DNA from 3 places in the Pseudoalteromonas agarivorans genome. Region 1 is predicted to be linked to each of the others. Evidence: predicted binding sites of a transcription regulator. Region 1 holds the regulator's gene; each other region holds the start of a gene.
The links. The regulator MetJ, encoded in region 1, represses methionine synthesis genes. The targets are predictions, from matches to a motif close to TAGACGTCTAGACGTCTA.
Positions count from the first base shown of each region.

Region 2: the regulator MetJ is predicted to act here: its motif matches at 1,845-1,862, upstream of metA (homoserine O-acetyltransferase MetA).
Region 3: the regulator MetJ is predicted to act here: its motif matches at 1,940-1,957, upstream of metK (methionine adenosyltransferase).

Region 1 is NZ_JANIGJ010000011.1:66,500-70,688, forward strand. It holds gene metL (bifunctional aspartate kinase/homoserine dehydrogenase II) at 1-57, opposite strand, end outside; gene metB (cystathionine gamma-synthase) at 64-1,311, opposite strand; gene metJ (met regulon transcriptional regulator MetJ) at 1,580-1,900, shown strand; gene NQT65_RS17125 (malic enzyme-like NAD(P)-binding protein) at 1,962-3,203, opposite strand; gene rpmE (50S ribosomal protein L31) at 3,724-3,939, opposite strand; gene priA (primosomal protein N') at 4,172-4,189, shown strand, end outside.
Region 2 is NZ_JANIGJ010000002.1:374,805-378,993, reverse strand. It holds gene ettA (energy-dependent translational throttle protein EttA) at 31-1,704, opposite strand; gene metA (homoserine O-acetyltransferase MetA) at 1,939-2,886, shown strand; gene NQT65_RS06060 (homocysteine S-methyltransferase family protein) at 2,876-3,949, shown strand; gene metH (methionine synthase) at 3,958-4,189, shown strand, end outside.
Region 3 is NZ_JANIGJ010000005.1:192,426-196,614, forward strand. It holds gene NQT65_RS11020 (hypothetical protein) at 1-378, opposite strand, end outside; gene metK (methionine adenosyltransferase) at 687-1,838, opposite strand; gene tkt (transketolase) at 2,143-4,134, shown strand.

The sequences.
Region 1 (4,189 bases):
ATAGCGCTCGCCCGAGCTTAAGCTCGAGCCGCCAAATTTATGTACACTTTTTACCATACTCAATCACCACAAAGCTGGATGAGCAGCCTGCTGCTTTACATCACCATTGGCATTGCCTGCAGCTTTGCCAACACGCCCTACATTTTTATTTTGACCAGGTTTAACTAAGTTAAATACACGTTCAAAATCAGCCAGTAGGTCTTCTATATCTTCAATACCGACCGAAATACGAATTAGCGTATCGCCCACACCCGCCTCTAAACGTGCTTGAGCTTCCATACCTGCGTGAGTCATGGTCGCAGGATGACAAATTAAACTCTCAACCCCACCTAACGATTCTGCTAAGCTAAATTCTTTAAGGCTTGTTAAAAACGCCGCAGCATCATTCACATCGCCTTTAATATCAAAACTAACCATACCACCAAACCCAAGCTGTTGGGCTTTAGCAAGCGTATGTTGAGGATGCGATTCAAGGCCTGGGTAGTAAACTTGGCTAACATACTCAGAGCTTTCTAGGTATTTAGCAATTGCCAGGGCATTTTCTTGGTGCTGTTTTAAACGCACATTTAAAGTACGTAAACCACGTAACGTTAAATAGCTATCAAATGGTGCGCCGGTAATACCAATGTTATTGGCCCACCAAGCAAGCTCATCACCAAGCTCTTGTGTTGCAGCAACAACTGCACCGCCTACAACATCAGAATGGCCGTTTATATATTTAGTGGTTGAGTGCACAACAATATCTACGCCAAACTTAATGGGGTTTTGTAATGCCGGTGATAAAAAGGTGTTATCGGCGGCCACTAATGCACCGCACTGTTTTGCTATATCCGTCACGGCTTTAATATCCGTTAGGCGCAGCACAGGGTTGCTTGGTGTTTCTATCCAAATTAATTTAGGTTTAATGGTTAAAATTTGTTCTAAGCTTTCTGGTTTAGTTAAATCAAGCACTTTAAGTTTAAGCAAGCCGCGCTTTTCTAACGACGTAAATAAACGGTAGCTGCCGCCATAACAATCGTGAGGAATAACCAATGTATCATCGTTATTTAATAACTGTGTGGCTAAGTGCACTGCTGCCATGCCCGTAGCAGTAATAATTCCGCGTGCGCCACCTTCAAGCTCTGCTAGAGTGTCAGCTAAAATATCGCGATTAGGATTACCACTGCGTCCATAGTCGTATGCGCGCTTAGTATCAAAATCGGCAAACGAATAAGTCGTCGATAAATAAATTGGCGGTACAACGGCGCCATGATGTTTATCGGCATCAACCCCATTTCGTACAGCAATGGTTGCTTTGTTTTTTTCGCTCATATTCGTCACCTGATTAATTTGGATGTTTAGACGTCTAAAAGAGTAAGTTATCCATTATAATAAGTCAAAGCTTTTAAAGCTCTAGATGGCTAAAAATAACAGGCGCGTAAAACTTCAAGAAAGCTGTATTTACTATTACAGCCAGCTTATTAAGATAGATTGCTATCTATTATTTGACTATCTTTTTTAAAACGATAGAATTTCACGCATATTTACACGCTTTTTACGCCGTGTGAGAAATTAATAATCTGAGGCAACGATACATCTTATGGCTAAATGGAATGGTGAGTATATTCACCCATACGCAGAACACGGGAAAAAATCAGAGCAAGTTAAAAAGATCACCGTTTCGATCCCGCTAAATGTATTAAAAGTATTAACTGATGAGCGTACACGTCGTCAAATAAACAACCTGCGTCATGCAACAAACAGCGAGTTACTATGCGAAGCGTTTTTGCATGCCTTTACAGGCCAGCCATTACCTAATGATGATGACCTACGTAAAGATAACGCAGAAAAAGTACCTGAAGAAGTTAAAAAAATAATGCAAGAAATGGGTTTAGAAGTGCCTATTTTAGACGAAGAATAAAACGTCTTTTTAAACAAAAAAACCTCAGCATGCTGAGGTTTTTTTGTTTAAGCGCTATAGATTACGCCATATAATTTTCCGGTAAGTCAATTTGTGCCACGCCCGATTCAACAGCAGCAATAGCAACCGCCTTGGCTATACGTGGTAATAAACGCGGGTCCATCGGTTTAGGAATAATGTAGTCTGCACCAAATTCGAGCTTTTCTACACCCGCTGCTTTTAATACTTGCTCAGGCACTGGCTCTTTAGCAATACTACGAATAGCTTCAACAGCGGCTATTTTCATTTCATCGTTAATTGCGCTTGCACGTACATCAAGTGCACCACGGAAAATAAACGGGAAACATAAAACATTATTAACTTGGTTAGGGAAATCAGAACGCCCCGTTGCCATAATTAAGTCTTTACGTGCACTGTGCGCAAGCTCAGGTGCAATTTCAGGATCTGGGTTTGAACATGCAAACACCACTGGCTTATCGGCCATTAGTTTTAGATCTTCAGGTGCAAGTAAGTTAGGACCCGATACACCTACAAACACATCAGCATCAGCAATTACATCTTGTAGAGTACGCTTATCTGTATTGTTAGCAAAAAGCTGTTTGTATTCGTTTAAGTCATCGCGGCGAGTATGAATAACCCCTTTGCGGTCTAGCATATAAATATGTTCGCGCAGTGCACCACACTTAATTAACAGCTCCATACAAGCAACCGCTGCAGCGCCTGCACCTAAACATACAATAATGGCATCTTCTATTGATTTGCCCTGCACTTCTAAAGCGTTAAGCATACCTGCCGCAGTTACAATAGCGGTACCGTGTTGGTCATCATGAAAAACCGGAATACTGCAACGCTCAATAAGTGCTTTTTCAATTTCAAAACACTCTGGCGCTTTAATATCTTCTAAGTTAATACCACCAAACGTATCGGCAATATTAGCCACTGTATTTATAAAGTCTTCGGTGGTGCGATGCTTAACTTCAATATCAATAGAATCTAGGCCAGCAAAACGTTTAAATAAAAGCGCCTTACCTTCCATAACAGGTTTAGAGGCTAATGGCCCTAAATTACCCAAACCTAAAATTGCCGTACCATTACTGATCACCGCAACCATATTACCTTTACCGGTATATTTATATGCATTGGCTGGGTCTGCTGCAATTTCGCGCACAGGCTCTGCAACACCGGGGCTGTATGCTAATGCTAAATCTTGCACCGTTTCGGCCGGTTTTGTTAGCTCAATGCTGATTTTGCCTGGAACGGGGTGAGAGTGGTAGTGTAATGCTTGTTCACGAAAATCTGACATAACGCGATGGTATCCTGCAATTTAAGTTAAGTGAGAGGGAGTATGGGGCTAAGATACTCTTATTATTTTTAAATTCCAAGCAATATCAGGTCTATCCTGTTATATGCTATATCCGTTAATTTTAAGTGATTTATCAGCAACTTCGCTAAAAGTTATCAATATTAAACAAATAAAAATTCATTCAAAAAGTGCTTTTTGAGGTTCATTTTGCCCTGCCAATATTTTTGTAAAATAGCAGAATATTAAAAGAGTAAAATGCACCAATATGGCGCGTTTATCACCGTTAAAAACAAATATCGCCACGATAAGCACTTTTAGCAGCTTGGTTAAAAATTAACGTATAAAAAATATAGAGAAGAATTGTGAGTTTGTCTGCAAAGGTTTATGCATATTCAGAATAAGAACAGGAAATAGTTATGCACACGTAGTACGGCAATAATCGGTGGTTTTTCAGTAAAAGTGATGAATTTTAGGCACAAAAAAAGCACCCGAAGGTGCTTTTTTTACTAAACAGCAATAATTACTTCTTGCTGCTAAGTGCACCGAAGCGCTTGTTGAAGCGATCAACACGGCCGCCAGTGTCTAAAATCTTTTGCTTACCAGTGTAAAACGGGTGACACGCAGAACATACGTCTAGGTGAATGTCTTTACAAAGAGTAGAACGAGTTTCGAATTTGTTTCCGCATGAACATGTTGCAGAAATTGCTTCGTACTTAGGGTGAATACCTTCTTTCATAGGAACCTCTAGTTAAGGCCGCATCGCTCTCCAAACCCGAAGTCTGGCACCATACGTCGTTAAAACAAATTTATAGGCCGCGGATTTTATCCAACTAGCTTGCCCCGCACAAGCTTTAATTACGCTTTTTGCCAAAAAAGTAACCAACCAGCGCTACCGCATCCATTTGTATGTAGGTTTTTAGCCTTATTTTTAGTACATTAAGCTATTACCCTTTATCACATGAGTTGTTATGCGTTTTGTTGAAGTT
Region 2 (4,189 bases), on a different contig from region 1:
AAATGCAGGGTTTGTTATATCAGTTAACAATTAACCAATTTTTTTGTACTTAATACGCTTAGGTTGTGCAGCTTCTGCGCCTAAGGTCTTTTTAAGCCACTCTTCGTATTCAGTGTAGTTACCATCGAAGAAGTTAATTTGGCCTTCGTCGCGGTAATCTAAAATGTGTGTTGCAATACGGTCGAGGAACCAACGGTCATGCGATATACACATTACACAGCCTGGGAACTCTAAAATAGCGTTCTCAAGGGCGCGAAGTGTTTCAACATCAAGGTCATTGGTTGGCTCATCTAGTAGTACTACGTTACCACCCGCTTTTAAAAGCTTAGCAAGGTGTAAACGGTTGCGCTCACCACCTGATAAGTCTTTTACAAACTTTTGCTGATCGTTACCTTTAAAGTTAAAGCGGCTAACGTATGCACGGCTTGGGAACTCAAAGTTACCAATTTTTAGCACGTCTTGCCCGTCAGATATTTCTTCAAATACAGTTTTGCTTTCGTCCATATTGCCACGGAACTGATCAACCGTTGCAAGCTCTACAGTTTCACCTACGCTAATGCTGCCGCTATCTGGTTGCTCTTCGCCGCTTAGCATTTTAAATAGGGTTGATTTACCCGCGCCATTGGCACCAATAATGCCCACAATCGCGCCTTTTGGCATACTAAAGCTTAAATCGTCGATTAAAACGCGGTCGCCAAAACTCTTACGTAAGTTATTAACTTCAAGTACTTGGTCGCCTAAACGCGGGCCAGGTGGAATAAATAGCTCGTTAGTTTCGTTACGCTTTTGGTAATCAGACTGCTGTAGCTCACTAAACTGCGCCATACGCGCTTTAGACTTAGCTTGGCGACCTTTAGGGTTTGAACGTACCCACTCAAGTTCTTGAGCAATTGATTTTTGACGTGCTTTTTCAGATTTTTGCTCTTGTTGTAAGCGCGCATCTTTTTGCTCAAGCCAAGAAGAGTAGTTACCTTCCCACGGAATACCTTCACCACGGTCAAGCTCTAGTATCCAGCCAGCTACATTATCAAGGAAGTAACGGTCATGCGTTACCGCCACAACAGTGCCTTCGTAATCATGTAAGAAGCGCTCAAGCCAAGCAACCGACTCAGCATCTAAGTGGTTAGTAGGCTCATCGAGAATAAGCATATCTGGTTTTTCGAGTAATAAACGACAAATAGCAACACGGCGGCGCTCACCACCTGAAAGGTGCTCAATTTTAGCATCCCATTCAGGTAAACGAAGTGCATCAGCAGCGCGCTCTAAAACGTTATCGATGTTGTGGCCATCGTGCGCTTGAATGATTGCTTCAAGCTCACCTTGCTCTTTTGCTAGGGCGTCAAAGTCAGCGTCTTCCATTGCGTACTCGTTGTACACTTCGTCAAGGCGATTAAGGGCATGTTTTACTTCGCCAACAGCTTCTTCAACTATTTCGCGTACTGTTTTGCTTTCGTCCAGCACTGGCTCTTGCGGTAAGTAACCAATTTTAGTACCAGGTTGAGGGCGAGCTTCACCTTCAAAGTCTTGATCAACACCGGCCATAATGCGAAGTAATGTAGATTTACCAGCACCATTTAAACCTAGCACACCAATTTTAGCGCCAGGGAAAAAGTGCAACGAAATATCTTTTAAAATTGTGCGCTTAGGTGGCACAACTTTAGATACTCGACTCATCGAGAATATAAACTTATCAGGTAAAACCATGGAGGAAAGCCTTCAAATAATAATAAAAATTTCAATGTTGTATTGTAGTGGCTCACGGGTGAAACAGTCAACGAATGGCGGGTTTTAAAGCGCTAATGGCTGCAGGTTGATAAAGTATAAAATCATGAATAAATTTCATTTAGACATCTATACATCTAGAGGTTGATATTTTTAGCATACTGTTCATAATGAGAGCGTATAAATTCTCGGTTTTTATGAGTAGGAGTAAAAAATATGCCAATTACAGTGAAAGACGAGCTACCGGCTATTGCCCGTTTACGTGAAGAAAACGTGTTTGTAATGCCAAAAAGTCGCGCAAAAACGCAAGAAATTCGTCCTATGCGTTTGGCTATTTTAAATTTAATGCCTAATAAAGTAGAAACCGAAGTGCAGTTTATTCGTTTGCTTGCCAATTCTCCTTTGCAAGTAAATGTAGAGCTATTACGCCTAGATACGCATCGCAGCAGTAGCAACTCAGAAGAGCACCTAGATACCTTTTATCGTTATTTTTCAGAAGTGAAAGACAATAACTACGATGCGTTAATTGTTACCGGCGCGCCACTAGCACACCTTGAATACGACGATGTTGCGTACTGGGATGAGCTAAAAGTGATTATTGATTGGGCAGAGCAGCACGTTACCTCTACGCTGTTTTCGTGCTGGGCGGCGCATGCGGCGTTGTATCATCGTTACAATTTAAAACGCGATTTAAAAGAAGATAAACTTTGTGGTGTGTTTACTCACCAGTGTTACTTTGATCACGGGGCACTTACTCGTGGCTTCGACGACACCTTTTTAGTGCCGCACTCACGTTATGGCCACATAGATATAAATAAAATAAATGCCTGCGACGATATAGTCGTGCTGGCAGGCTCTGAAAAAGTAGGCGCTTACTTAATGAAAAATAAGTCGGGCAGCCAAGTGTTTATAACCGGCCACCCAGAATATGATGCCGACACACTAAAAGCAGAGTACGAACGCGATTTACAAAAAAGCCCTGATGCGCCAAAACCCGAAAACTATTTTCCAGATAACGATGCAAACAAAAAGCCGTCAAAAACGTGGCAAAGCCATGCTTTTTTGCTGTTTTCGAACTGGTTAAATTACTACGTGTACCAAACGACCCCTTATGATATTAATTTAGTTAGCCAAGATGTGAGGACTAACAACTATGCAGAATAACGTGCAAAACAATAATAAACACAGCGAATTAAGCGCTGCATTAAAAGAGCGTATTTTAATTTTAGATGGCGCCATGGGCACCATGATCCAAACTCACAAGCTTGAAGAAGAAGACTACCGAGGCGAGCGCTTTAAAGACTGGCACGTACTAATTAAAGGCAATAACGATTTATTAAGCCTTACAAAACCTGAGTTAATAACCAATATACACCGCAGCTTTTTAGCCGCCGGTGCAGACATTATTGAAACCAATACCTTTAACTCAACCACCATTTCGATGGAAGATTACGACATGGCAAGCATAAGCCGTGAAGTAAACCTAGAGTCGGCAAAACTCGCACGCGCAATATGTGACGAGTTCACCGCTAAAAACCCAGAAAAACCACGCTACGTAGCCGGTGTGTTAGGGCCAACCTCTAAAACCTGCTCAATTTCGCCAGATGTAAACGACCCAGGCTATCGTAATATTACCTTTGATAAGCTGGTTACTGCGTATGTTGAGTCTACCCTTGCACTAATGGAAGGCGGCGCCGATTTAATACTTATCGAAACCATATTCGACACCCTAAATGCAAAAGCGGCCTCATTCGCAGTAGAAGAAGCGTTTGAGCAAGCAGGGCGTACATTACCCGTAATGATCTCGGGCACAATTACCGATGCCTCAGGGCGTACGCTTTCGGGGCAAACCACCGAAGCATTTTATAACTCTATTCGCCATATCAAGCCGCTTTCTATAGGCCTTAACTGTGCCCTTGGCCCCGATTTACTTCGCCAATACGTAGAGGAGCTTTCGCGCGTATGCGAAACATTTACCTCAGTACACCCAAATGCCGGTTTACCAAATGAGTTTGGTGAGTACGACCTAGAAGCAGAGGACATGGCGAAAGAGATTATAGATTGGGGTAAATCGGGCTTTATAAATATTGTTGGTGGTTGCTGCGGCACCACGCCTGCGCATATTCGTGCGTTTGCCAAAGGGCTTGAAGGGGTAAAGCCTCGCGCGTTGCCAGAGCTTGATGTTCGTATGCGTTTATCAGGCCTTGAAGCCTGTAACTTAAACTAGGAGCCAACATGACCCAGCAAATTGCAGTATTTACCAATGTTGGCGAGCGTACCAACGTAACCGGCTCTGCCATGTTTAAACGCTTAATCATGGAAGAAGACTATGAAGCAGCGCTTACCGTTGCCCGCGAGCAAGTAGAAAACGGCGCCCAAGTTATTGATATAAACATGGACGAAGCCATGTTGGACTCAAAAGCGGCCATGGTTAAGTTTTTAAACTTAATTGCCTCAGAGCCCGATA
Region 3 (4,189 bases), on a different contig from region 1:
GTCTGTAGGGCTTTTTAGCTCATTGCTTGGAAGCCTTTGTTCTAGCTCTTCTAGTTTTTCTTCTAGGCGGATCAGGCTGCTTGTTATGTAATCAAGGGCATCAAAAATCCGTTCATCGCGCTGACTAGCTGCGCTAGGGCTTTGAGTGGGCAGCTCACCTGTGGCTTGTAACTTACTTTTAATGCCTAGGCTTGCCAGTAATTTGGCCTGCTTTAAGGCTTTGTCTTTATTGCTAGGTGCAAAGAGTGCTTTGCCATTAAAAAACTGAGTTACTTTATCTTCAGACGTTTTTAGTTTACTTGCTAAATTAACGCAGGCCGTTTTAGCCTCAGTGCCCTCGGCGAGCCCTACAAACATAACGCGAAAATTATTGGCCATTTACTTATCCCTTAAGCTTTTATTATGCAAAGAGTATATACCTAAAACCGTACGAAATTCGAGGGCTAGCTAATACCAATTTAATTCAAAACACGATTAGTTTAGCGTATTAAATAGCGCACTGACTGCGTTAAAATTATTTATATAAAATAACTGTACGCCGTAAATTCCTTTGTTATTGCACTCTTTACTGGGTGCTATGATAAATAACTAAATTAATGCAATTGATATAAAGCGCATAATTAGCCTTTGCTTTAGATATAAAAACGGCCCTTAAAAGGGCCGTTTATTATTTAATGCATTTTGGCTTAAAGGCCAGCAGCTGCGCGAAGTGCGTCTGCTTTATCTGTACGTTCCCATGGGAATTCGTCACGACCAAAGTGACCGTATGCCGCTGTTGGTTGGTAGATAGGGCGCTCTAAATCAAGCATTTGAATTAAGCCGTAAGGGCGTAGGTCAAAGTGCTCACGAATAAGCTCAATTAAACGACCTTCTTCAAGCTTGCTCGTACCAAAGGTTTCAACGCTGATAGAGGTAGGCTCTGCCACACCAATTGCGTAAGATACTTGTAGCTCACACTTATCAGCAAGGCCTGCAGCCACTACGTTTTTAGCTACGTAACGTGCAGCGTATGCAGCTGAGCGGTCAACTTTTGATGGATCTTTACCTGAGAAAGCACCACCACCGTGACGTGCCATACCACCGTATGTATCTACGATGATTTTACGACCTGTTAAACCACAGTCGCCCATTGGTCCGCCAATTACAAAACGACCCGTTGGGTTAATGAAAAATTTAGTCGCGCTAGTAATAAGCTCGGCAGGAAGTACTGGCTTAATGATGGTTTCCATCACGGCTTCTACTAAGTCATTTTGCGAAATTTCTTCTGCGTGCTGAGTAGAAAGTACAACTGCATCAATACCTACTGGCTTGCCGTTTTCGTATGCAAAAGTTACTTGAGATTTTGCATCTGGGCGTAACCAGTTAAGCTCGCCGCTTTTACGTACTTGCGCTTGGCGCTCTACTAAACGGTGTGAGTAAGTAATTGGCGCAGGCATTAGTACTTCTGTTTCGTTACATGCATAACCAAACATTAAGCCTTGGTCGCCAGCACCTTGTTCTTCTGGGCTAGTACGGTCAACACCTTGGTTAATATCAGGAGACTGCTTACCAATTGTGTTTAAAATTGCACACGAGTCTGCATCGAAACCCATGTCTGAATGCGTGTAGCCAATTTCACGTACTGTTTTACGTGTAATTTCTTCAATATCAACCCATGCGCTAGTGGTAATTTCACCACCAACCATAACCATACCGGTTTTTACGTAAGTTTCGCACGCAACACGGGCATGAGAGTCTTGCTCTAGGATAGCATCAAGTACCGCATCAGAGATTTGATCGGCGATTTTATCCGGATGACCTTCAGAAACAGATTCAGAAGTAAATAAATGTTTTGCCATTGTATTTCTGCTCACAAATATTGCGCTTCACAAACGTCGGTATTAGCGCTAAAAAATTAAGGGGCGTATTTTATCTAAAACAAAACACCTTGCATAGTGTTTTTACGCCTAGACGTCTAAATAAAATGAGTAATAACTTTTTGGTCTTAAAAAATATTCATAATAGCCCATTTTTATGGGGTTTTTAATTGCACACTGCACCCACATTAAGTAAGAATGGTTGCTATAACAGCTCTTAAGTTACTTAAGGGTATTAACGAACACATAAGTACCCGCGCAAATACACATAAAGGTAGGAGAATTCATGCCATCTCGCAAAGAACTTGCAAATGCTATTCGCGTCTTGTCAATGGACGCAGTACAAAAGGCCAAATCTGGCCACCCTGGAGCCCCAATGGGCATGGCCGATATCGCAGAAGTATTATGGCGCGATTATCTAAAGCATAATCCAACTAATCCAGAGTGGGCTGACCGTGACAGATTTATTCTTTCAAACGGCCACGGTTCAATGCTTATCTATTCTCTATTGCACCTAACTGGTTACGACTTACCACTTGATGAAATTAAAAACTTCCGTCAAATGCATTCTAAAACGCCAGGCCATCCTGAGTACGGTTATGCACCAGGAATTGAAACTACTACGGGCCCACTAGGTCAGGGGATCACAAATGCGGTAGGTATGGCGATTGCTGAAAAAGCGCTTGCTGCACAATTTAACCGTGAAGGTCACGACATTGTTGATCACTACACGTATGCATTTATGGGTGATGGTTGTTTAATGGAAGGTATTTCTCATGAAGCATGTTCACTTGCTGGCACATTAGGCCTTGGCAAGTTAGTAGCTTTTTGGGATGACAACGGTATTTCAATCGATGGTGAAGTAGAAGGTTGGTTTAGCGACGATACACCAGCACGTTTTAAAGCGTACGGCTGGCATGTAATAAGTGACGTTGATGGCCACGACAGCGATGCTGTTAGTGCTGCAATAGCAGAGGCTCAAAGTGTTACCGACAAACCATCACTAATTTGTTGTAAAACAGTGATTGGTTACGGTTCACCTAACAAATCTGGTAGCCACGATTGTCACGGTGCGCCATTAGGTGATGACGAAATTACAGCGTCTCGCGAATTTTTAGGCTGGTCTGGCGGTGCATTTGAAATCCCTGATGATATTTACGCACAGTGGGATAGCAAAGAAAAAGGTCAACAGCTTGAATCTAGCTGGGACGAAAAATTTGCAGCATACGCAAAGGCATTCCCAGAGCTTGCAGCTGAATATAAGCGCCGTATTAATAACGAACTTCCAGGCGATTGGGCTGAAAAATCTCAAGCGTACATAGAGCAACTACAAGCAAACCCTGCAAACCCTGCATCTCGTAAAGCGTCGCAAAATGCATTAAATGCATTTGGCCCGTTATTACCAGAGTTCATGGGGGGCTCAGCCGATTTAGCTGGATCAAACTTAACAATTTGGGATGGCTCTAAAGGGCTAACGGCAGACGATGCAAGCGGTAACTACGTTTACTACGGTGTACGTGAGTTTGGTATGTCGGCAATTATGAATGGTATTGCCCTTCATAAAGGTTTTATTCCTTACGGTGCAACGTTCTTAATGTTTGTTGAATACGCAAAAAATGCGGTACGTATGGCTGCACTAATGAAGCAACCAAGCATTTTTGTATACACGCACGATTCAATCGGCCTAGGTGAAGACGGTCCAACTCACCAACCGGTAGAGCAAATTGCTAGCATGCGTTTAACGCCAAACTTATACAACTGGCGCCCGTGTGACCAAGTTGAGTCGGCAATTGCATGGCAACAAGCTATTGAGCGTAAAGATGGTCCTACATCACTTATCTTTACTCGCCAAGGCCTTGAGCAACAAGCGCGTGACGCTCAGCAATTAGCAGATGTTAAAAAGGGTGGTTACATCCTTAGCTGTGACGGCGAACCGGAGCTAATTATTATTGCAACAGGTTCTGAGGTGCAACTAGCACAAGACTCTGCAACAGAGCTACGCAGCCAAGGTAAAAAGGTACGTGTTGTATCTATGCCATCTACTGATGTATTTGAAGAGCAAAGCGCACAGTACAAAGAAAGCGTACTACCGGCAGCCGTTACACGCCGCGTAGCAGTAGAAGCAGGTATTGCTGATTACTGGTACAAATACGTGGGCCTTAATGGCGCAGTAGTAGGTATGACTACCTTTGGTGAGTCGGCACCTGCTGGTGAGCTATTTGAGTACTTTGGCTTTACAGTAGAGAACATTGTAAATAAAGCAAACGAACTGTTTTAATCGTTAGCTTTAATATTTAAAAGCCCGCCCTGTGTAAAACAGGGCGGGCTTTTTT